Regions from separate parts of the Eubacterium album genome, predicted to be linked through region 1. Evidence: riboswitches for the same ligand, from Rfam matches in the RefSeq annotation. Region 1 holds a riboswitch; the other holds the start of a gene.
The links. Region 1 has a riboswitch for cyclic di-GMP ahead of N5B56_RS03385 (hypothetical protein). Riboswitches for the same ligand answer to the same signal wherever they lie in the genome.
Positions count from the first base shown of each region.

Region 2: another riboswitch for cyclic di-GMP. It lies ahead of N5B56_RS05010 (hypothetical protein); the one in region 1 lies ahead of N5B56_RS03385 (hypothetical protein).

Region 1 covers NZ_JAODBU010000003.1:161,026-173,358, reverse strand. Annotated here, with positions in the region: gene N5B56_RS03400 (HD domain-containing phosphohydrolase) at 1-1,744, opposite strand, end outside; gene N5B56_RS03395 (hypothetical protein) at 1,763-2,128, opposite strand; gene N5B56_RS03390 (hypothetical protein) at 2,145-2,774, opposite strand; gene N5B56_RS03385 (hypothetical protein) at 2,946-4,634, opposite strand; cyclic di-GMP riboswitch class I at 4,712-4,797, opposite strand; gene N5B56_RS03380 (1-deoxy-D-xylulose-5-phosphate synthase) at 4,936-6,693, opposite strand; gene N5B56_RS03375 (MerR family transcriptional regulator) at 6,967-7,419, shown strand; gene N5B56_RS03370 (P-II family nitrogen regulator) at 7,534-7,890, opposite strand; gene N5B56_RS03365 (ammonium transporter) at 8,008-9,249, opposite strand; gene trxB (thioredoxin-disulfide reductase) at 9,580-10,500, opposite strand; gene N5B56_RS03355 (PLP-dependent aminotransferase family protein) at 10,518-11,075, opposite strand; gene thiF (thiazole biosynthesis adenylyltransferase ThiF) at 11,340-12,146, opposite strand; gene thiS (sulfur carrier protein ThiS) at 12,146-12,333, opposite strand, start outside.
Region 2 covers NZ_JAODBU010000004.1:71,067-83,399, forward strand. Annotated here, with positions in the region: gene N5B56_RS04955 (pyridoxamine 5'-phosphate oxidase family protein) at 1-134, opposite strand, end outside; gene N5B56_RS04960 (DUF3878 family protein) at 502-1,494, shown strand; gene N5B56_RS04965 (fibronectin type III domain-containing protein) at 1,640-2,779, shown strand; gene N5B56_RS04970 (hypothetical protein) at 2,988-3,584, shown strand; partial or broken gene N5B56_RS04975 (N-acetyltransferase family protein) at 3,745-4,056, shown strand; gene bsh (choloylglycine hydrolase) at 4,159-5,133, shown strand; gene N5B56_RS04985 (VWA domain-containing protein) at 5,421-6,629, opposite strand; gene N5B56_RS04990 (AAA family ATPase) at 6,640-7,458, opposite strand; gene N5B56_RS04995 (Dabb family protein) at 7,837-8,133, shown strand; gene N5B56_RS05000 (SGNH/GDSL hydrolase family protein) at 8,169-9,185, shown strand; gene N5B56_RS05005 (iron-containing alcohol dehydrogenase family protein) at 9,299-10,357, shown strand; cyclic di-GMP riboswitch class I at 10,467-10,542, shown strand; gene N5B56_RS05010 (hypothetical protein) at 10,643-10,921, shown strand; gene N5B56_RS05015 (phosphoribosylaminoimidazolecarboxamide formyltransferase) at 11,176-12,333, opposite strand, start outside.

The DNA.
Region 1 (12,333 bases):
GATGTATCATCATTGCCGTACTTTGGAATGTTTCTGATAATCCATCTTTATAATTTTCTATATGAAAAATAATCTGAACCTGATCAATTCTTACAAATATTAAGTCCATGTATGTCTGTGCAAACTTTACTTTCGATTTTTCTGTTCCATCATACATTGACATTATTTTTTCATAATCGCACCCCTCTATTCCACCCTGATTAAATACTTCTTCAAAAGTTCCATCTTCACGACGGACTGCTGCACAGGAAGGAATAACTATTTTTTCATTTGTTTCATCATCTGTAACAACATTTGATGCTGCTAATTCATTTCTCTTTATCACATCCGTAAAAATCTGACATGTATAGCTTGCAAACTGTTTATCTGTAAGGGCATCAGCAACATCTGATAAAATTGTTGCCATTCTCTGTATACTTACAGCACTTTCAAGTTGTTGATTGGCTCGCTCTTTAATAAGTATTGTGTGATTTACTGATTGTTTAAATAAAACAATGTACATTGCTATTTCATATATGGCAATACCTGTTACTACTACAGTTCGGCTTAACCCATTTGAACCTGCAGTAAGTGAAATTAAATTATAGATATTTACTAAAGAAATATAAACAAATGCAATTCCTACCAGACTCATATATGGAGTTTTATTTTCGATTAAATTTGCTACCTCAATTATAAACAGACCTATTAGTACACATATTGCCATCGAAAAAATAACTGCCGCAATAAGGAGTACTGTTCTGTTTTCTATAAGCAAAAGCCCTAAGCTGATTACAAATACTCCTATGATAAACATGTTCTGCCATAGTTTAAATTTATAATTAATGCTACAAAGACTGCATACTAACATAGATGTTGCAAAATATATTGTTAATATTAATTGCAAACTAAAGAACACACTGTCAGATATAAGAGTGCCACCTAAACTTAACTGATAGAGCATAAGATATAGTGCTCCCATAAATAATGTCAGACTTAACAGTAATACTTTTATTATATTTTTATCTTTTATTGAAATGGCAATTGTCATAATTACAAATATAATTGCCAATATTAATATTCCAAATGTGAATGCTATTCCAAGTCCACTTGCATTTGAAAGTAAGCCTGTTCCATTTGCACTTTTTACTAATCTAAATTGAAAACCTATTGGAGAATAAATATAAATTTCCATTGTTCTTGAAACTGCAGAAGATGCTAATTCCACTTTGTTACAACGGTTTCCAACTACATTTTCTTTATCATATCCATTGTCATAAATCTTCTTGCCATCAACAAGAACTTTAGACGGTGCATAATTTGTATAATACGTATAGTATTGCTGATTGCTCTGTGCAGGTATGTCTACTTTAATGCATACATAATCCTGCCCTTTTCCTATCTTTTGTATTTTATTTTCATCTGTCGCCTGTTTCCATACCGCATCTTCTCTTTTCAAATCATTATCCGATGTACCCCATAGAAACTGAACTTCATTTATTTCATTTGCCATACTAAAGTTAGGATACACTACTTTGCTTACTATTGTATGCATCATTAAAGTTATTAAAAATAACGCTATTGATACTCCTGCAACTGTTATTATCGAATGTATTCTTTTCTCTGACATTTCTTCTGAAAACTGCAAAGAAACAACCCCCTTTTTTTCAGAGGTTGTTTCTCTTTTATTTTCCTGATTCTCTATTTTTAAATCTTCTGACTTATTTTCTTCAACCTGTTCTTTAGACTTCTTAAAAATCTTCATAGAGACGTCCTTTCTGTATTAAAATCCCTGAGTATTTTCTTTTAGTATTTCTCTTAATCCGTTTCTACGTGCCTTTTGTGCTTCGCTATTAGTTTCTATTACCGTAGAATCTATATGTTTTACCGCTTCATGCACAATTTTATCCTCTCCCTGAAGAATATCAAGGATTCCTTTAAGACTTTGTTGTAAAGCCACAATGTCTCGTTCATAAGATTCAATCTTATCCTTTAATTGTTTATTTTCTAACAGTAAATTATCTCTTTCACGCTCTATAACCAATTTTTCTTTAAGGATTTCCTGCATTTCATTTTTTGAAGCATCGCCTTTTATCAGTTTAGATTCTTCTTCAATCTTTTTAATCAATAAATCAATATCTTTATTCATTTTAACTTCTCACTAACTAATGCAAACTTTTTATATAATATAAATCCCCTTCTTTAGCTACATTAATAGTTGCTTCACTCTTAACCTTTGAGCGTACCTCATCTTCATAGTATACCACATTTATTGTAAGATTGTCTCCATTATCAGTTACTGTATAATCATATGTTATCTGCTGCGAATAATTAGGAACCCACATTTCAAATTTCTGTTCCGCCTTATTATAAATGTCGCTTTCTTCCAAATTAAGGCCCTCAACATTAAACTGGCTTTTAAGCACCGCTTCAATATCTTTTTTTGATGCATCTCTATACTCAAGTTCATCACTTGCAGGTACATCTAATAAGCTATTATAGTACAAATGACACAAACCATATTGTGCTAATTTGTTTACGGATACCGTACTTATGTCATCAAATTCATTTATAGCAAATATATATCTTAATTCATAACAGCATTTTATTATTGTTTCTTCCATAAAAGTATTGCTGCTATCATTTGCCTTAGTAGACTCATCTACCGTAGTTGTAACCTGCACATCTTCAAATTCTTTTTTATCATCTTTATTTATTATCACCAGCACTATTGCCATTGCAATTATGATAACTATTAAAGAAGCTCCTAATATTAATTCTTTCTTTTTTTTCACTTCTATATCCCTTTAACGCCGCAAAAATCAAATTTCTGCGGCGTTATTACTGTATTTTTCACACAAATTAAAAATATAATCATTTTTAATCTGTGGCAATGAATTTATTAACATTTTCATGTAAAATTTCACTATTTATTAACTTGTCTCTATACTTATTGGTACTAATTATTAATATTCCCAATAATAATCCTTATAACAGATTGTTTTATCATCTGCTGTTTCAATAAATACATCAGCACTATCAATCCGGCTATATTCCTTATAAGCATCACATGTAATTGTTGAACCTAATGGAAGGTTAACTGATAAACTTTCTAATGGTGTGTTTACTACACTATTAATTCCTGTCTGTTTATTATAATTACCCTTCTTAAAGTAAAATCTGTATGCCATAAAGCAGTTGTTTGTATCTGTTCTTAATACTTTATCACCTTTCGCAATTGTAAATGTACGGCTTGCTGCATCATAAGTGTTCTTCTTTGCTGTAGAGCTAACAACTGCTGTATACACAACTGTTCCTGCAATACCATTTCCATTGTCATCATATGTATCATTGTCCCAATTATTTGAACACATCTGGAATTTAATTTCTTTATCAAGTTCAATTTTGAAACTGCTCTTGTTATTTAATACAGTTCCATCCTGTAATCTGATTGACATTTTTAAAGGTACAATTACAGATACTTCTACTGATTCTTTATCTGAATCATCATCCTTATTATCATTTCCTGAATCAGGCTTCGTTGTTTCTGAAGGTTTTGTTGTTTCTGAAGGTTTTGTTGTTTCTGAAGGTTTTGTTGTTTCTTCCGGTTTAGTCACTTCTTCTTTTTTAGTTGTTTCTTCTTTTCCGTCTTCTGTCTTTCCATTTTCTGTATCAAGATTTCCTACTACTTTTTCAACCTCTGAAGGTAATCCATTAGTAGCTTTATATGAAACAACTGCTCCACCTGAAATCTCTAATGTATCTGTTATTAACTGTCCGTAAATCTTTGTACTTCCTGTTAATACTGTTTTTGAATCAGGTGCATAAACCTTACCTGTTATAGAACTATCACCACTAAATTCAAGATTTCCACTTGTATATACATTTCCTGCAAATATTCCATTTACCTGTGTATACTTTGTAGCATTCATTGCAATTGTGTTGGCATTTACTTCTTTAAAATTATTGTATCCTGCATTTTTTCCTGTAAATACAACTGTAAGCTTGCTACTGTCTCCACCTGCATTAAATGAACCCGGATTTCCACCTGATAATTCATCTACATATAAAACTACGTATCCGTCACCGCTTACTTTAACTTCACCACCAACGTTTAAATGTTTAACTCTGACAACTGTTGTCTGATTTTTATCTGCATGAATTTCAAATGTCTGTCCATTGTAAAATGATACAGTATCTAAATATGCATTATCAGTTAAATCAAATCTGTTTGTCTGCCATCCAATGTAAACACTCTGTGTACCATCTTTGTATTCTGAAGTAGTTTTTTTAAAATATTCTGAATTCTCATCAGGATAATTATTTGTATTGAATAATCCTGAATATAATTCCTTGTCCATTTCACTAACTTCAATTGGAATATATCCCTGTGCGGGTTTATCTACTTTAACCTCCGGCGATACATGTGCAGTTCCTGTAACATGCTTTGTTGCACTGTTTGAATACTTTAAAGTACCATTGTTAATTACAATATCTCCAATTATCTGTCCGCTTCCTGAAAAATTTGCTCCGTTTTTTGCAAGTACCCCATATTCATTTGTGTTTTCTTTTGCCAAAACCCCTATTGGCATTACCACATTAAATACCATCGTCATGACTGTAGCCATAGCTACCATTTTCTTTACTCTTTTCATTACATCCTCCTTCCAATTTTATCGCAGCCTTTTATACACGTATTTACGTATAAAAAAAACTGCAACTCCTTAAAAAGAATTGCAGCCAGACGACCATTGCAAATGTTGCTTTAGGCTCATAGCTTTGTGCCCTATTTTTTCAAATAGTTTACCCTCATCATTTGTAATATATGTCTTTATTTTATAAATTTTTATTTTATATGTCAACCCAAATAAAACTCTTTTTTACATTTTCAAGCCATAAAATAGGATTTTTTTCTAAGCTGATTTATAAAAATATTTTTATTTTCCGGCATTTATTTTATTTCATTAACGCCATCACATCTTCAACAATCTGTTCTTTTGTCAAATGATTTTCTTTAAGAACTTCATTTACATCATATCTGTCTAAGAATTCTTTTTTCAATCCAAAATTTATTACTTTCATATCTGTTGGTCCATAGAATCTTGAAATTTTTTCACCGAATCCTCCGTCTAAAATTCCATCCTCTATTGTGATTACAACATCATGCTCTTTCTTTAACTCTTCAAGTAATTCACTATCGATTCCTGTTATATAATATGGATTAATTAAAGTTGCCTGCGTATCTAATTTATCAGATAAATCATCTACAACTTCTTTTCCTAACTGATAGAATGTTCCTAAAGCAATAACTGCAACCTTGCTTCCTTTTTCAGTTACTTCATATTTATTTAACTTAGAGAAATCTTTCGTAACTTCTTTACCGTCAGATATCATTTCTCCACCCGGCAATCTTATTGCTACAGGATGTTCATTCTGCTCTATACTCCAATCAAGCATTGCAATATATTCTTCTTTTGTCGTAGGTGCCATGTAAACAAGGTTAGGAATATTTGCCATCATTGGAATATCATATAATCCTAAATGTGTTACGTCATTCATTCCAAATACACTTCCCCAGAATGTAACTATTGTTGCAGGTGCATTATTAATACACAAATCCTGTGATAACTGGTCATATGTTCTTTGTACAAATGTGCTATATACACCATATACCGGCTTTCCACCATTTGAAGCAATTCCTGCTGCCATTGCAACTGCTGTCTCCTCTGCAATTCCTACATCAACAAATTGTTTTCCTGCTTCTTTTCGCTTGTCCTCTGTAAATCCCATAACAGTTGGTGTTGCAGAAGTAATTGCAACTACTGATTTGTCTTCTTTCATTTTCTTTAACAAATAATCACAAGTTACACTTGAATAATCTTCACCAAATTCACCATACAATGGCTTTCCTGTCTTTATGTCAAACGGTCCACTGTAATGCCACTGTTCTTTATGCTGTTCAGCAGGTGCATAGCCTTTTCCTTTTAATGTATTAATATGAACAACTACAGGCTTTTTGCTATCTTTTACTTTACTAAATGCCTCAATAAGACTTGCTACATCATTTCCTTCATTTACATATATATAATCAAGTCCCATTGCCTTAAATAAATTGCATTCTGCCTGTCCATTTGTTTCACGAAGAAGTTTTAAATTGCCATACAAACCACCATGGTTTTCTGCAATTGACATATCATTGTCATTTACAACAATTATAAGATTTCCTTCTAATTCTACGGCATAATCAAATCCTTCTAATGCTTCACCACCACTTAATGAGCCATCTCCTATTACAGCAATAACATTTCCTTTTTCACCATTTAAATCTCTTGCCTTTGCCAAACCACAGGCAAGACTTACTGATGTTGATGTATGTCCTATGATGAAATGATCATGCTCGCTTTCATGAGGATTACTGTATCCTGAAACATCATCATAATGTTCTTCATAAAGATATGCGTCCTTTCTTCCTGTAAGCATTTTATGTGGGTATGTCTGATGTGAAACATCATAAACTATTTTATCTTTTGGGGATTCAAATACATAATGAAGAGCAATTGTTGCTTCTACCATTCCAAAGTTAGGTCCAAAATGACCACCATGAATGCTGGCTCTCTTTAATAATGCAGTTCTCATTTCCTCTGCTAATGTAGACATCTCTTTAACTGTTAATTTCTTAACATCTTCCGGTCCGTTAATCTTTTCTAAATACATATCAAAGTCCTCCATTAATATTTTTTAAATACAGCATTTACAAAATCATAACCGTATATTGTGTATTCTAAACCATAAACCCAACTTTAGGTCAATATTTATTTTTTCATAAACTTATATGAACCAATTTACGAAAAATATAATATAATGAAGTCATATTAATGATTTTATTGTATTACAACTTAAATATATAAATTTATAATACGAAGAAAGGAAAATGAAATGTTCTCCTTCAATTGAATTTAACAGGAAATCATTTTATGGTGGTTAATTATGGATACAAATTATTATAATATTGGTGAAGTTTCTAAAATGTTTAATCTTCCTATTTCTACATTACATTATTATGACAGAGAAGGATTATTTCCAAACCTTAACCGTTCAGAATCCGGTGCAAGAAGATTTGATGATGGCACAGTTGAGACATTACATCTTATTGAGTGTTTGAAAAAAACGGGAATGGAAATTAAAGATATAAAGGAATTTATGATGTGGTGTCAGCAGGGACCTGCCACCTATGGAAAGCGCAAAGAAATGTTTATAAAGCAGAAGGAAACTGTCGAAGCCGAAATTGAACATTTAAAGAAAGTTCTTGATATGATTACTTATAAATGCTGGTACTATGATACAGCTATAGCCGACGGAAATGAAGACAGACTTAAGAATCTTTCTCCTGATGATATGCCACCTGAAATAAAAGCTGCGTGGATTAACGCTCATACATAAATACATAAAAGCCACAATTATGATATTTTATTTGTCTTCGATACAATTTTTCATAATTGTGGCTTTATATTTAATCTAAACCTTTAGTCTTTTATTTCTTACAATCCTGTTTCTTTATTCCTGACACTGTACCGCATCATATCCTGTTTCGCCTGTTCTGATTTTTGTTGCACTTGCTACAGGATAACTGAAAATTTTCCCATCACCAAATTCTCCTGTATAAGCGGCTTTTTTAATTGCTTCTATTGTTTTTTCGGCCCATTCTTCTGAAGAAACAACTATTTCAAATTTAATCTTTGGCTGCATCTGAGGTTCTACTTCCATACCTCTGACTATTTCCTTATAGCCTCTTTGTAATCCACAGCCCATAACCTGCGACACTGTAAGTCCGTTAACTTCTATTTCCATTAATGCATTTTTTACATCTTCAAATTTTTCTTCTCTAACAATTGCATCTATTTTCATTATCATAGAATTTCCATCTCCTAATCTCATTTAAAAATTTTTAATTCAAAAACATTTAATAATATTTGCCTGATTATTCTTTATATCATTTCACATTGTCAAGATATTTTTACTTAAGTCTTATTACTGATCCATACCGTTAAAACTTGGATAAGCACTTTCGCCGTGCTGTGATATATCAAGTCCGATTTTTTCTTCTCTATCAGTTACTCTTAATGGAGTAAATATTCTAACTATGGCTACACAGATTAAAGTTCCTACAACGGCTATTGCTATTGTAATAAGTATTCCTTCTATCTGAGCTATAAATAATCTCCATTCACCATAAATTAAACCATCCCATTTTGCTACCGGGTTAATTGAACTTTTTCCAAATATTCCTGTTGCGATTCCGCCCCAGATTCCTCCGATTCCATGACATCCAAATGCATCTAATGCATCATCTATTTTTAATTTTTTCTTAATAAGAATAACTCCATAATAGCATATCGGACTTACGAGTGCACCTATTATAAATGATGACCAGATTGGAACAAATCCTGCTCCCGGGGTAATTGCAACCAAACCGATAACCAAACCTGTTGATGCACCTACCAATGTTGTTTTTTTGTCATTTATCACATCTAAAAACATCCATGATAAAAGTGCTGATGCTGATGCAATTGCTGAAGTCATAAATGCATGTGCAGCAAGTCCGTCTGCCTTTAATGCACTTCCTGCATTAAATCCGAACCATCCAAACCAAAGTATTGTAGCTCCTAATACAACAAATGGAATATTATGGATTCTGTATGTTGCTCTTTCATAACCTTTTCTTTTGCCAAGAATAATAGCGAGTACCAAAGCTGTTATTCCTGAACTTATATGTACAACGTCGCCTCCTGCGAAGTCGACAGAACCTAACTCTGCTAAAATTCCTCCCTGACCCCATACCATATGTGCTAATGGATAATATACAATTACTGACCAAATGGCTACAAATATAAAGAGTGCCTTAAACTTCATTCTTCCTACAACTGATCCTGTAATTAGTGCCGGTGTTATAATTGCAAACATCATCTGAAATGCACAAAATACTAAATTAGGAATTGAATCTGAATAAGGTCCAATATCCCAGCCTACTCCTTCTAAACCAAACCATCTGAAATCTCCTATTATTCCACCATGGTTTCCACCAAATGCCAATGAGTACCCCAATAATGCCCACATAACAACTGACAATCCCATTATCATGACTATTGCCATCATAGTATTAACTACATTTTTTCGTCTTACAAGACCTCCATAAAAAAATGCTAACCCCGGTGTCATAAAAAATACCAAAGCAGCACAAATCAACATAAAACCTGTGTCTCCTGAGTTCATACAATAATACCTCCTGCTCTTTTAACATATTTTTCTCAATCTCTTTAGTGTATATGTTATAAATATGGCTTCTACACGTATATCTCTTTGAATTTACTTCTTAGGAATTATACATTTGCCAAATTTTCTACATTTGGCTTTGCCATATATAACGCAAAAAGGACGTGTGGCAAATAAATGCCAAACGTCCTTGTTTGATGAAGCGAAGTCTATCATTTATTAATCATAAACGCAAGTATATAATTAGTTTTTTTAATTATATTATGGATTTACTTTATTTCTTAAAGACTTGCTTTAACTTATTTTGTTTTTGCATAAAATAAGTAAGTTCTACTTTGTGTCCTGCTCTATTGATGTAATTGCAACTGCTCCATCTGCAACAGCAGTTACCACCTGTCTAAGACTTTTTGTTCTTATATCACCAACTGCATAAACTTTGTCCATACTTGTTCGGCAGTCTTCAGTAGCAATTATATAACCTGTCTTATCAGTATCGACAAGTCCTTTTATAAATTCACTTTGTGGTTCCATACCAACTGCAATGAATACAGCTGAAAGAGAAAGTTCCTCTTCTTCTCCTGTCTTCTTATTAAGTAACTTTGCTCCTGTTACAATATCTTCTCCGTAGATTTCACTTACTTCATAACTAGGTTTAAATTCTATATTTTTTGTTTCAAATATTCTGCTCTGAAGTATTTTTGCACCTCGAAGTTCATCTCTTCTATGAACTAAATATACTTTTTCACAAATATTAGAAAGATATAATGCATCTTCCAAAGCTACATCTCCACCACCTACAACTGCAACCGTCTTATTTTTAAAGAATGCTCCATCACATGTAGCACAATATGACACACCTGCACCCGTAAATTCTTTTTCACCCTTTACATTCAGTAATCTGTGTTTAGCTCCTGTAGCTATAATTACAGCCTTAGCATCAACTGTCGCTCCATCTTCTAAATGAATTTCTTTATATTCACCCTTATCTTCAATGGATTCAACTTTTCCTTCTACAAATGGAACTTCTAAAGCATCTGCATGTTCTCTGAATTTTACTGCAAGGTCATAGCCGTTTTCGCCATACAATCCTAAATAATTATCAATTCTGTCAGTGTTTATTATCTGTCCGCCACTAAACATTTCTTTCTCTATAACAATCTGGTCTAGCATAGCTCTTTGAGCATATATTGCTGCTGAAAGTCCTGCCGGTCCACTTCCTATTATTACTAAATCCTTTAAATTTTTATTCATATCTATCTCCCTTTCTTTTATTTAAAATTTTCTATTACTTTTGCTGTTGCCTCTAAATCTTTCTGAGTATGAGTTGCTGATACAAACATTGCTTCAAATTGAGACGGTGCAAGGTTAATTCCTGACTCTAACATATATCTAAAGTATTCGGCATATTTTTCTGTATCAGAAGAAAGTGCTGTATCATAATCTACTACTTTTTTATCTGTGAAAAATACACTCATTAATGAACCAACCTGATTTACGCAAACTTTTTCTCCAAATGATTTTCTTACTGTAATAAGCATTGTTTTCTTTGCTTCCGTGATTTTCTTTTCATTATTTTCTTTTGCCAGAGTTTTGATATAATCTATATTTTTTATCTCTTTATAAATATTTTCAATTTCACTAACTGCGGCTTTATTTCCTTCAAAATATATTTCATTTCTATTGCATGTCATCAGACATATACATCCACTTATATTTTTGTTTTTTCTTACTTTATCATAAAATTCTTTCTTTTCTAATTCATTTAAAGCGTATTTTTCTCTTATAAATGCGTCTGAATTTTTATGGTTAACACTAATGCAGTACATTTCATTCTCCAATTCTTATCTTAATGTTAAGTATGATTAAATAATGTCTGATATTTATAAATCATCTGTTGACCTTAACCAATTTTATCTTTATTTGATAATTTTCCTTTTCAAGATAACTCAATATGCAAAAAATGTCTATCGTAAGCCTGTCTAAATATTTAAAAGAAGGTAGCAATTAATACGACTTAAACTATCAAACCACAGGTTTTAACAATTTAAGATTTTTTCATAATCTTCTTTTGTCATTTATAACGTATTTTCCTACTTTCCGTCGCATTCAACCTGTTCATAATCAATAAGTTCCGTAATTGTCGGATGATCTCCACATACTGCACAGCTTCCGTCTGCTTTTGGAAGTTTTATTGTGTGGAATTCCATTTTTAATGCATCATAAGTTAACAATTTTCCTGTAAGCAAATCGCCTACTCCTATAAGGTACTTAATTGCTTCCATTGCCTGCAAACTTCCGATTACACCACCCATTGCTCCAATAACACCTGCCTGCTTGCATGTTGGAACTGCATCCTTTGGAGGTGGATTTTTAAATACACAACGGTAACATGGTCCTTCTCCAGGAACATAAGTCATAAGCTGACCTTTAAATCTTATAATTCCTGCATGTGAAAATGGTTTCTTAGCCATTACACAGGCATCGTTTATTAAAAACTTTGCCGGGAAGTTGTCTGTTCCATCAATTATAAAATCGTAATCTTTAATTAAATCCATTATGTTTTCAGATGTAACAAATTCACGATATGTATTAACTGTTACATCAGGATTCATTGCATTCATGGTTTCTTTTGCTGATTTAACTTTTGCCTTGCCAACATCAGCTGTTCCATGAATAATCTGTCTTTGAAGGTTTGACAAATCTACTTCATCAGCATCAACTATTCCAATTGTTCCTACTCCGGCTGCTGCCAAATACATTGCTGCAGGGGATCCAAGTCCACCTGTTCCTATAATAAGCACTTTTCCATTTAACAGTTTTTTCTGTCCCTTGGCACCTACTTCCTGCAAAATAATGTGTCTGGAATAGCGCTCCATCTGTTCATTCGTAAATGCCATTAAAACGCTCCTCCTCCCATGAAATATAAGAATTCGATTGTATCATTTTCTTTACCCTGAGTTGTTTCAAAATCAGCTCTGTTTAAGAACTCATCATTAACTGTTACAGTTACATATTCAGGATTTTCAACTTTTTCAATTTCGATTAACTTTGCAATTGTTGTTCCCTGTTCAATTTCTTTCTTTT
Region 2 (12,333 bases), on a different contig from region 1:
ACATGTAATCCAAAATTAAGAGGTACAATATAAGGAAAATCCTTATCATTAAAGGCAAGTCTGCAACAGTCACACTTGCGGATTATTTCGATTATTTCATTAAAATCTGTTATTTCACGGTCTTTTCTTCTCATAAAAATCACTTAAGTCCTTTCATTTGTATAATTAGAAAAAATAAATTGTATATATATTTTATAACATGGTGTGAAAATATAAAACATATATTTAAGTTGCTTTATGCATTTATGATAAATAATAAATCATTAATTTTATATTAAAATATTACGTAAAAGATATAAAAATTGTACAGACAATACTGTATAATAAATATATAAGATGTTGGGGCAAAAGCTACCAACTTTGATGCCTATGGATTGGTTCGTGCTACGAATAGGTATCGTATATAAAAAGTTATTATTAAATTAAACTTGTTTTATTTTATAAAAATTCGTAAGAATGATAATCATAAAAAGAGATTAATAATAAATTTGGAGAAAAACAATGGAAAATCAAAGCATAGATGTTACAAATGAAAATACAGAATATGAACAGGAAGAACTTGAGACTTTATATAATTTAGAAAGACTGCTAGAATCGGGGCAGTTTGAACTTGTATCAGATAAACCTGAGAATGGAAAAATCAGACTGATATACATAATGAATGATGCAGTGGAAAGCTTCATTGTATTTGACAATGCAAGACTAACAGGCACATATGATAGTAAATTTGAAGGTAGTGTTACAGCTTCACTAACCGGAAATGAAAAAGAATATGTTATGGTAGTACATCAGAATGAATCAGTATTTTCAATATTTTTTCAAAAAATGTACATGGAAAATCATTTATACAACTACGGAAAAATCGGACATTTTTGGGTGAAAGGATACGAATATTTAAGAAATATTGAATATAAGATTGCAATAGTGCGGGACAAAAGGGAATATTTAGGAGAAGAGTATTGTAATAATCAAGAATTAAAATTAGCACATTTGTCGGATTTTCCACCTTTAAATTATTGCTGCTATCCGTCAGTGCCACAAAAATATATTGTTCCAAAAGACGATCCATGGACTCCGTCAAATGAAGCAATTCAGGTAATGTATGATATGGCAGAATTGACTAGAGACAGAAAAATGCAAAGGATGCTGAAATTTTATAAAAATCATCCTGAAAAATGTGTCGCAAAAATTATAGCTTCTATGTTACATAGAAATTCTCACAAAGAATTGGTTGATTATTTGGTAAATATATTTGTGAAAGCGTCGGAAAATTATCCTGTGAGAAATTTTGGAAAAGAAAATGAAAAATTAGAAAAATATATAAAGAAAGCAGAACAGTTAAAGGAAGAGTTAAGTAAAGATGGAATTGAGGCATCAGTCATTACTGAAGAACCTTTTGTTGAGGTAAAAGACTCAATAGAATTTAAAGTATATTTGATGATTTGGAAAAAAGGAGTGTTAAATCGAAAGGTCGAATTAAGAAGAATTGTGTAAATAGGTTATTTATTCAAATTTAACAATCAAATAACATTTTTCAGATAAAATTAAGAAAATTTTAACAACAAAATTGCATTCTTTTATTGAAATAAAAACGTTTTCGATATATGATTAGAGTAACAAATTGAAAAGGAGAAGAAAAATGAGAAAGTTATTTAAACAGATTACTGCAGTAGCTATGTCAGCAACAATGATTATTGGTGCAGCAGGAGTTACATCAGCAGCAGTTGCACAGGGAACTAACGTATCACAGAATGAATGGACATCATATTCTCTTCATACAAGAGAAGACAATGGTGAATGGGAAGACAAGTTAATTAAAGATGGTCAGAGTTACATGAACACAGCTAATGCTTACAAGAGTTATGGTGAAAATGCATCTTTAACAGCTAAGACAGCTTCATCATTTACAATGAATGTTGTAAGTACAGGATGGAGTGCTAACTGGAATCCATTCACAGGAAAAGTTACACAGTCTAATCCATGGGGAGTTACAGCAACTCAGATTATGAACGTTGAAAGAGGAAGATATTACAATCTTTCATTCAAGATTAAGAGTACATTATCAAATGAACTTACAAAGACAGTAGAAAGAGCTGATGGTACAGCTTATAATGAAGGAACAGGAAAATATAACTATGTTAAACATGTTCACTTCAAAGTATTTGATAATAATGATAAAGATGGTGCTGCATTAGATTTAACAAATTTAACAGCAACAATTGGTGGCGCAAGTGTTCTTACAACAGGCGATGCTAACATCAACAAAGATTTCTCATCATTTATCGCACTTGATAGCAAGAATACAGCAGATGACGGATGGGTTACAGTAACAGCATCATTTATGATTCCATCACTTAAGTCAGAATACCAGAGTGGAGTTAAAAATCCTACAGTAGGTGTTAAATTTGCATTCGGTGCATTATTAAGAGAATATGAAGATGAAAACAACATGAGTGGTACAATCGAAGTAAAAGATTTCTCTGTTGTAGCTGATATTATGTCACCTTCACAGGTTAAAGTTACAAAAGTAACACCTAAGAAGAAAGCTATGGTTGTAAAGTTTAAGAAATCAAGCGGAGCAAAAAAATATGAAGTTCAGTATTCATTAAAGAAGAACATGAAAGCTGCAAAGGTTAAGACAACAAAGAAGACATCAATCAAAATTAAGAAATTAAAAGCAAAGAAAACATATTATGTAAGAGTAAGAAGTTACTTTGAAAACAATGGCAAGAAGATTTACAGTCCATACTCAGCAAAGAAGAAAGTTACAATTAAATAATTTTACTTAATAAAAAAGGGACGTTGAGCTAAAAAGATTAGTTCAGCGTCTCTTTTTTGTATTCATTGCCCAATATGGTGTAATTCAGGTCTTAGTATGAATGGTAACCAATATCTACATTTTTTGTTATGTGCAGTAAATCTCATTTCAACACTTTTATCTTAATTAAACATATAATAAATATTATCAGAAATATAATATGAGGTTTATGGTGGATAGTAATGTAAATGGACTTATGTTTCAATTAGGAAATATAATGAGAATAGATAATGGGTTTGTTGAAGAATCGGTATGTTTTAATACTGCGGGAGGCTACATTGTAGTTTCATATAATGATACATCAATGGGAAGAAACAATAGGCAGCAGGTCAGATTAAATATAAATAGAAATACAAAAATTATTAACTTTAGAGGACAAAATTTATGTACTTGTTGCATACAGGAAGGTATGTGGATTAATGCAATTTTTTCAGGTGCTATGACAAGAAGTATTCCACCACAGGCAAATGCATTTTTAATTATTGTACAGGGAAGAAGTCAGCAATTGGTTAGCTCAGTAACAATAGACAGAATTGCATCTATAGATTTGGAGAACAGCTCTTTTTATACGGGAAATAGAAATGATATTAATTCACAAACGAGATTTATCGTAAATAATAATACAGTTATAACAGACAGAGAAGGAAACAGAATCAGATTACGAAACTTAAGACCGGGACAATTAGTTAGAGTAAATCATGCAAATTTCCAGACGGCAAGCATTCCACCACAGACAACAGCGTTTTCGGTTCAGGTGTTGCAATAGGGAGAAAAATACTGGAACTGAGCAATAAAGTATGATAAAATCGATATAGGTTTTACAAATTGGGATGAGCATAAAAATAATAATTAATGATGGCAGAATCACCCTACATATTGGCAGATATGTAGGGGTTTTTTATGAATGGAAGAATTGAATGATGAAAAAAATTTTAGGCTTATACATTCTGCATCCAAATAATGTAGGAAGATGCGGACATATCTGTAACGCAAGTTACACAGTATCATCAAAAAGCAGAGGATTGCATATTGGAGAAAAACTAGTAAAAGACTGCATTTTAAAAGCTTACGATAATGGCTATAAAGTGCTTCAGTTTAATGCTGTAGTGGCAACAAATGTACATGCAAGACATTTATACGAACGTGTTGGATTTAAACAATTGGGTATAATACCTAATGGATTCAGATTGAAAAATGGGAAATATGAAGACATATGTCCATATTATATTGAAGTGTAATAATTTTTGAACCATTACTGGCTCCAAGCAGTGGAACATCCTAAAATTAAACTTACCTATTTTACAAATTAAATATTATAAGTAGAAAATGGAGGAAATTATATGTGTACAGCAGCAACATATAAGACAAAAGATTTTTATTTTGGCAGAACACTTGATTACGAATTTTCTTATAATGAGGAAGTTACGATTACACCAAGAAACTATAAATTGAAATTCAGACATGGAATTGAGGCAAAAAATAATTATGCAATTATTGGAATGGCATTTGTTGTAAATGATTATCCTTTATATTATGATGCGATAAATGAAAAAGGATTAGGAATGGCAGGACTCAATTTCGTAGGAAATGCTGTGTACAGTGAAGTAAAATCTGACACTAAAAATGTAGCACAATACGAATTTATACCATGGATACTTAGACAATGTGAATCAGTAAAAGAGGCACGAAAAGTATTAAGTGAAATGAATTTAGTAGGAACTCAGTTTAGCGAGCAATTGCCGGCGGCAAGTCTTCACTGGATTATAGCAGATGCAAATGAAGCAATAACAGTTGAATCAACTGAATCGGGATTACATGTATATGACAATCCGGTAGGGGTATTGACTAATAATCCACCATTTGAACAGCAGATGTTTCAACTTAACAATTACATGCATTTATCATCAAAACAACCGACTAACAGTTTCTCAGATAATTTGCAACTTAATTCATATAGCAGAGGAATGGGTGCAATTGGAATGCCGGGAGATTTGTCTTCAGGGTCAAGATTTGTAAGAGTAGCGTTTACAAAAATGAATTCCAAATCAGGGGAAACGGAAAATGAGAGTGTTAGTCAGTTCTTTCATATTTTAGGTTCAGTTGAACAACAAAGAGGATGTTGTGAAGTAGATGAGGGTAAATACGAAATAACTATTTATACTTCATGCTGCAATGCGACAAAGGGAATTTACTATTACACTACTTATGAAAATAATCAGATTACTGCAGTTGATATGCATAAGGAAAATCTTAAAGGAGAAAGCCTTGTGAGATATTCTTTGATACAGGAACAGCAGATAAAAATGCAGAATTAACAGATGAAGTGTATGTGCCCACGCCCATAGGTTCAGTATAAATTTAAAGTAAAAATAAAATTACGGATAATATTTCAAATTGAAAAATTATCCGTAATTTGGTTTACATAATTTAATTGTAGAATTCAAAATAATTAAATTACTAAAATATATTACGGACGAAAATTGATTTAATATTATCCGTAAATCAAGTCCGACTTACACAATCACAAGTCGTCAGGCGCATCCACGAGCCAAAATCAAGTCCGACATATAAATCAAAGACCGGTCACCAGCTCCACGAGCCTTTATTTCTTCTTATCATACATAAGTGTTTTTATTCCACGCTTAAGTCCATCAACAGTTAAAGGAAACATGTCGATGTTTTCGCGAATTACTCTTTCAGATTCCATCCAGTACATATTGTTCAAATCTCCATAGTGATATGAAGGATTTAACCAAATGCTGTGTGGATATTTTTTCTTAAAAAGTTCAATCCATTCCTTACCTGAAAGTCCACCGTTTGGACCACTGTAATTACCGTTTTTATCTTTGAATTCTTCAGGTGCCATACCTGCATCGCCAATAATAATTACTTTATAATCCTTATCATAATTTCTAAATGCCCATGTAGTATCTATCCAGTCACCACTTGCGCATTCAGGTGTTTTATATAATTTAGCATAAATACAATTGTGGAAGTAAAAAGTTTTTACATCCTTAAAATGATTAGCTTTATGCACAGCCTGAAAAAGCTCGTTACACAAAGAACTATAAGGATACATCGAACCACCACTGTCAAATAAAAGCATAAGCTTTACAGTATTTTTTCTTGGTTGTTGAAATTCTAATTTTAAATAACCACCCTGATTACAGGTTGAATTAATTGTTCCGTCGATATCAAGTTCAGTTTTTGGCAAATCAAGTTTTCTTGAATATTGGCGAAGTTCACGGAAAGCAACCTGAAACTGTCGCATTGTAAGTTTTGTATCACGTCTGAAATCTTTATAACGTCTTTCGCCCATAACAGTGAAAGCAGTTTTCATTCCGGCCTCATTTCCTAACTGAATACCACCGGCTACGTGACCTCTTTTACCAAATTCAGAGCCACCGCCCATACCAATCCAGTAAGTTCCACCGTGATGCTCAGTTTTCTGTTCACCAAGTCGTTCCTCAAATTTACGATGAACTTCCTTGGCTTCACGCTCGGTACGCTTGTCTATATATTTGCTTGGGTCAGTTTTCTTGCCCGTTTCAACATCATTGTGCAGCCATGCATCAATTTTACTCATATCAAAAGAATTATCTTTTATATCGTTAAAATATTCCTGAAAGGCAATATCAAATTTGTCATAATCACCTTCGCTTTTAACTAAAATTGTACGGCAAAGATAATAGAAATCAGTAAAATTTGAATGGGCCAAATCTTTATCAAGAGCGTCCATAAGCATAAGCCATTCGGTGGTAGAAATGTTTAATCCGTGATTTTTCAATACATAGAAAAAGTCAGTAAACATAAATTCCCTCCTATAAGCTCATCTGTTTTATTGTTTCTAAATCTTCATCCTTCTTAATTAAAACACCAAGATATGGAAGTGTTTTTTCAATAGAATCAGGGTCAACGCCACCAATCATAAGAGCTCTAATCCAATCTATAAATTCAGATGTGCTAGGTTTCTTTCTAACATCTCTAATACTTCTAATCCAGTAAAATGTTTTCATTGCCTGCTCAAGCAAATGTTCTTCTAAATTTTCAAAATGAGCATTAACAATCTGTCTCATTAAATCTGCATTTGGAAATGAAATATAGTGGAAAATACAACGACGTAAAAATGCGTCAGGAAGTTCCTTTTCAGCATTTGAAGTAATGATAACTATAGGACGGATTTTTGCCTTAACAGTTTCTTTAGTTTCATTAATATAAAATTCCATTTTATCAAGTTCCCAAAGAAGATCGTTAGGAAACTCCAAATCAGCCTTATCTATTTCGTCAATTAATAAAATAACCTGTTCATCTTTTTTGAATGCTTCTCCAAGTTTTCCAAGTTTGATATATCTGCTGATATCATCCACACCATCTACACCAAACTGGCTGTCGTATAATCTTTGAATCGTATCGTAAATATATAAACCGTCCTGAGCTTTAGTTGTAGATTTTATGTTCCAAATTAATAATTCTTTGTCAAGAGCTTTAGCAACTGCCTCAGCAAGCATAGTTTTACCTGTTCCCGGTTCTCCCTTAACTAACAAAGGCTTTTGAAGCTTTGTTGCAACCTCAACTGCTGCTAATAAATCGTCAGATGCTACATAAGTATCAGTTCCGGTAAATTTTGTTTCTGCTGCCATATTAAAATATCCTTTCCGTAAATAAGTATAATTTCATTTATATTTCAATCTGACAAAATTAACAGAATTACGCTTGTGCAACTTGTCACTCGCAACAGTTCTAAATCTTCAACATGTAGTTTGAATTTCAAACGATGGTTTCATTCAAACTACATATATGTCGATTTGAACCAGCGACGACAAATGCAATTTTGCTAAATTTTGTCAGATTAAAAATGTAATGATATTGACCTTAAATTTTAATTAATTCTTAATAATAAATTTATCGTTTTCAAAAGTTATAGTACCATAATGAAAATATGAATGTCTACAACAATTGAAAAAACTATTTAGGTCGGTTACAATGGTGTGGAAAGAATAAATTTTAGGAGGCATGAAATGGTAAAGCATATTATTTTATGGAAGTTAAAGGAAACATTAACAGAAGAAGAAAAGGTACAGGCGAAGAAAGATATAAAGGAAAATTTAGAAGCATTAGAAGGACAGATTGACGGATTGTTAAAAATGAACATCCGAATAGAATATTTGCCATCTTCATCTGCTGATATAATGATGGATAGTGAATTTGAAAATGAGGATGCATTGAAGGCATATCAGACACATCCAAAACATCAGCATGTTGCAAACACATATGTAAGACCTAATGTTGAAACAAGACTTAGTATGGATTTTTAGACATTGCTATTTTATCAGAAAGGTGGATTATAATTATGAAAAAATTTATTACTTTTACATGGGCATGCACAATAGCACTTATTTTGGCAGGAATGTGTGAAATGAGTTCATTTGACAATGGGATTCAGAAGTATTCATATGTAAAAAATGTTAAGGCAGAAACTGTAAAAAATCACGAAAAAAATCAGAGCATAATTTTAAATGCTCCGACAGTTAAAGTAAAGAATAAAACTGAAAAACAAGTTAAGATTAAATGGAATCGTGTAAAAAAAGCGAATAGTTACAAAGTATACAGAGCTACAACAAAGGGTGGAACTTATAGTCTTCTTACATCAACAACTACCAGAAATTACGTGGATACAAATACAGTAGGCGGTCAAAAATACTACTATAAAGTGCAGGCTATAAGAACAGTTGCCGGAAGCATGGGAGAAAGCAGTCTTTCAAAGGCTAAATATGTAAAGGCTGCAACTAAAGATTTAAGTATTGTAGTTGCAGGAGAATGCTATGTTGAAGGAATTGAACTTTGGGCAAAGAATCAGTATCCAAAGGGAACACATTTTATAAGTAGTGTAGGTGTAAGTAGTTCAGGATTTATAAATTCAAAGAAATTTAAAGTTAATGGAAAAAGTGCTACAGGTATAGAAAAAGTTGCATCATATAATCCTGACAGAGTATATTTTTTAATAGGAATGAATGAATCAGGTACTGACAATACAACTCCTACAATCAACAATTTTAAAACAATGATAAATAAACTTAAAAAGAAAAATAAAAATGTACAGATAGTCATTCTTCCAATAGCACCAACGGGCAAAAGAAGTACTGCAAATGTGCCAAAGAAATCACAGCGTTTGAAATTTAATAAAGCGTACTCAGATTTGGCAGCAGCAACAGATAATGTATATTATTATGATTACACAGGTTTGTTTGATGATGGAAAAGGATATTTGAAATCATCATGTGATGGCGGTGACGGATGCCATTGGACATCAACAGCAACAATTAATTTTTCAAAGAGCCTGATGGATTGGTCAAAGAATAATTTATAGAAAATATAAAATTTATTATGCCGGGAAATATTTGAAATCATTACATATTGGATAGGTTTTAGATTAATGTTCCCGGCATAAATAATATTAAGTTAATCAAAGGAGTCACAATAATGGGTGGAAGTCATATAGCAATACCTACAATTTTGAAAGTCGGAAAAGGAACATTAGAAAATCTTGGAACTTATATTAAGTCAAGTGGGATGTCTAATGCCGTAATATATTTTGGAAATGATTTAATAGACATGTTTGGTGAGACAGTAATGAAGTCACTTAAAGATGCAGGAGTCAATGTGCTTGGCTACAGAGAAATGGATTCAATTAAAATAGAAGAATTGATAGGGATTGCATTTGACATTGATTCTAAAGCACAGGTTGTAGTAGGTATTGGTGGTGGTAAAGTTATTGACGGTGCAAAATATGCCGCATATCTTAGAAAATTACCATTTATAAGCGTGCCTACTTCAGCATCCAGTGATGGCTTTTCAAGTGCCAGTGCATCACTTCTTGTTAATGGAAGACGTACATCGGTTCCGGCAAGAATGGCATATGGAATTGTTGCCGACACACAGATAATAAAAAGTGCTCCTGAAAAATTTATTTATTCAGGAATTGGAGATATGGTATCAAAAATTACGGCACTTTATGACTGGGTGTATGAAGATCAAAAAGGTTATACAGAGTTAAATGATTTTGCAATGATGATTGCAAAAAAGGCTGTAAATAGTTTTGTAAGAACACCGTTTGAAAGTATTAAAGATGATTTGTTCTTAAAAGAGTTGTTAGACTCGCTTGCAATGAGTGGAATCGCAAATGAAATTGCAGGAGGAAGTGCACCTACAAGTGGAAGTGAACATTTGATTTCACATGCTCTTGATAAAATGCTTCCTGTACCACAATTACACGGAGTCCAGGTTGGCATTGCAACTTATCTAATGAGCGTTGTTCAGAATCACAGATATAAGAGAGTAAATACAATATTTACCGATACGGGATTTTGGAATTTTGTTGAGAAATTAGACTTGGATATCAAAGACTATGAAAAGGCAATAGATATGGCACCTTCAATAAAGCCTCACAGACATACTTATTTACATGAAAAAGAATATAGAGATTTGGCAAAGAAGGTATTATATGAAGATGAAAGATTGAAAAAGGTATTTCATATTTAAAGAAATTTTTATAGTAAACGTGAATTTGTATAGACAAATTGACGAAAACTGTAAACAAATTGTAAATCGCATTGTATATATAAAAAAAGCGATATACTATAAATATAGTAAATATATTTAGCAAAGCAGGTGAAAACCTGTGACGCAAAGCTATAGGGCCTTTAAAATGGCAGCCAGTTGCACTTTATTAGTCTTGGTGTGCTGTGCCAGGACTTTTTTGTACAACATTTTAGCTTTAGTCATAAAGCAAAGTATATTGAACATCTTATTCTAAAGGAGGAAGTCATGAATAAGGAATTGTTAACACAAGCGGGAATTGATGTTAACGATGGAATAAGAAGGTTTAATGACAAGGAGGATTTGTATGAAAGATTTTTGTTTACATTTCCAAAGGATGTAAACTATTACACAATGTGTGAAGCAATAAGCAAAGGAGACGCAGAACAGGCTTTTCAGGCAGCAAATGCATTGAAGGGGATTACAGGTAACTTAAGTTTAAACCAATTGTATAATCATATTATTCCATTAGTCGATTCTCTAAAGAAAAATGGAGAAGGTAAATGAACTTCTTGAGGTGGTTTCAGTGGATTATGACAAAGTTATTAAAGCGTTATCTACAAATGATAAAAAATAAAAAGTGGACAGGTCATCTTATCTTTATATTTTTTATTGAACAAAGAAATCCGGCAGACGGTTAAGTGCTGCCGGATTTCTTTGCTTTTATATATTTATTTAGTTGAAATGATTTATTCAAATTACAAAATTTTATAATTAAATAATAGTAATCTGTCATTAAATTTCATTACAGAAATAATATTTTAGTGATGGAATAAACGGATTCCTGTAAAGCTCATTACCATATTATGTCTGTTACAAGCATCGATAACATCTTGATCACGAATTGAACCACCAGGCTGTGCAACATATTTAACACCGCTCTTAGCAGCTCTTTCGATATTGTCATCGAATGGGAAGAATGCATCAGAACCAAGTGTAATATCTGAAGCCTGAGCTAACCATGCCTGTTTTTCTTCTTTTGTAAATACAGGTGGTTTTTCTGTGAAGATACTTTCCCATTTACCATCTGCAAGAACATCCATATAATCTTCACCAATGTAAAGGTCGATTGCATTATCTCTGTTAGCACGTTTCATACCTTCAATAAATGGAAGGTTAAGTACCTGTGGTGCCTGACGAAGTAACCAGTTATCAGCCTTCTGTCCGGCTAATCTTACACAGTGAATTCTTGACTGCTGTCCTGCACCTACACCTATTGCCTGACCGTTTTTAACGAAACATACTGAGTTAGACTGAGTATATTTTAATGTAATCATAGCAATTGCCATGTCAATTTTAGCTTTTTCAGGAAGGTCTTTGTTTTCAGTAACAATATTGTCAAAGAAATGTTCATCAATATTTAAGTCGTTACGTCCCTGTTCAAATGTAACACCAAATACTTCTTTATGTTCGATTGGAGCAGGTTCATAATCAGGGTCAATCTGAATAATCGCGTAACTTCCTTTTTTCTTTCCTTTTAACATTTCTAAAGCTTCAGGTTCATAACCCGGAGCGATAATTCCATCTGAGAATTCTCTCTTAATGATTGCTGCTGTAGAAACATCACAAACATCAGAAAGAGCAATGAAGTCACCATATGAAGACATTCTGTCAGCACCTCTGGCTCTTGCATAAGCGCTGGCAAGTGGTGATAATTCTCCTAAATCATCAACCCAATAAATCTTTGATTCGATTTCACTTAAAGGAAGACCAACAGCAGCTCCGGCAGGTGATACATGCTTAAAAGATGTAGCAGCAGGGAGTCCTGTAGCTTTCTTTAATTCTCTAACTAACTGCCAACCATTGAACGCATCAAGGAAATTGATGTATCCCGGTTTTCCGTTAAGAACTTCGATAGGAAGTTCACCTTCATTCATAAATATTCTTGATGGTTTCTGATTTGGATTACAACCATATTT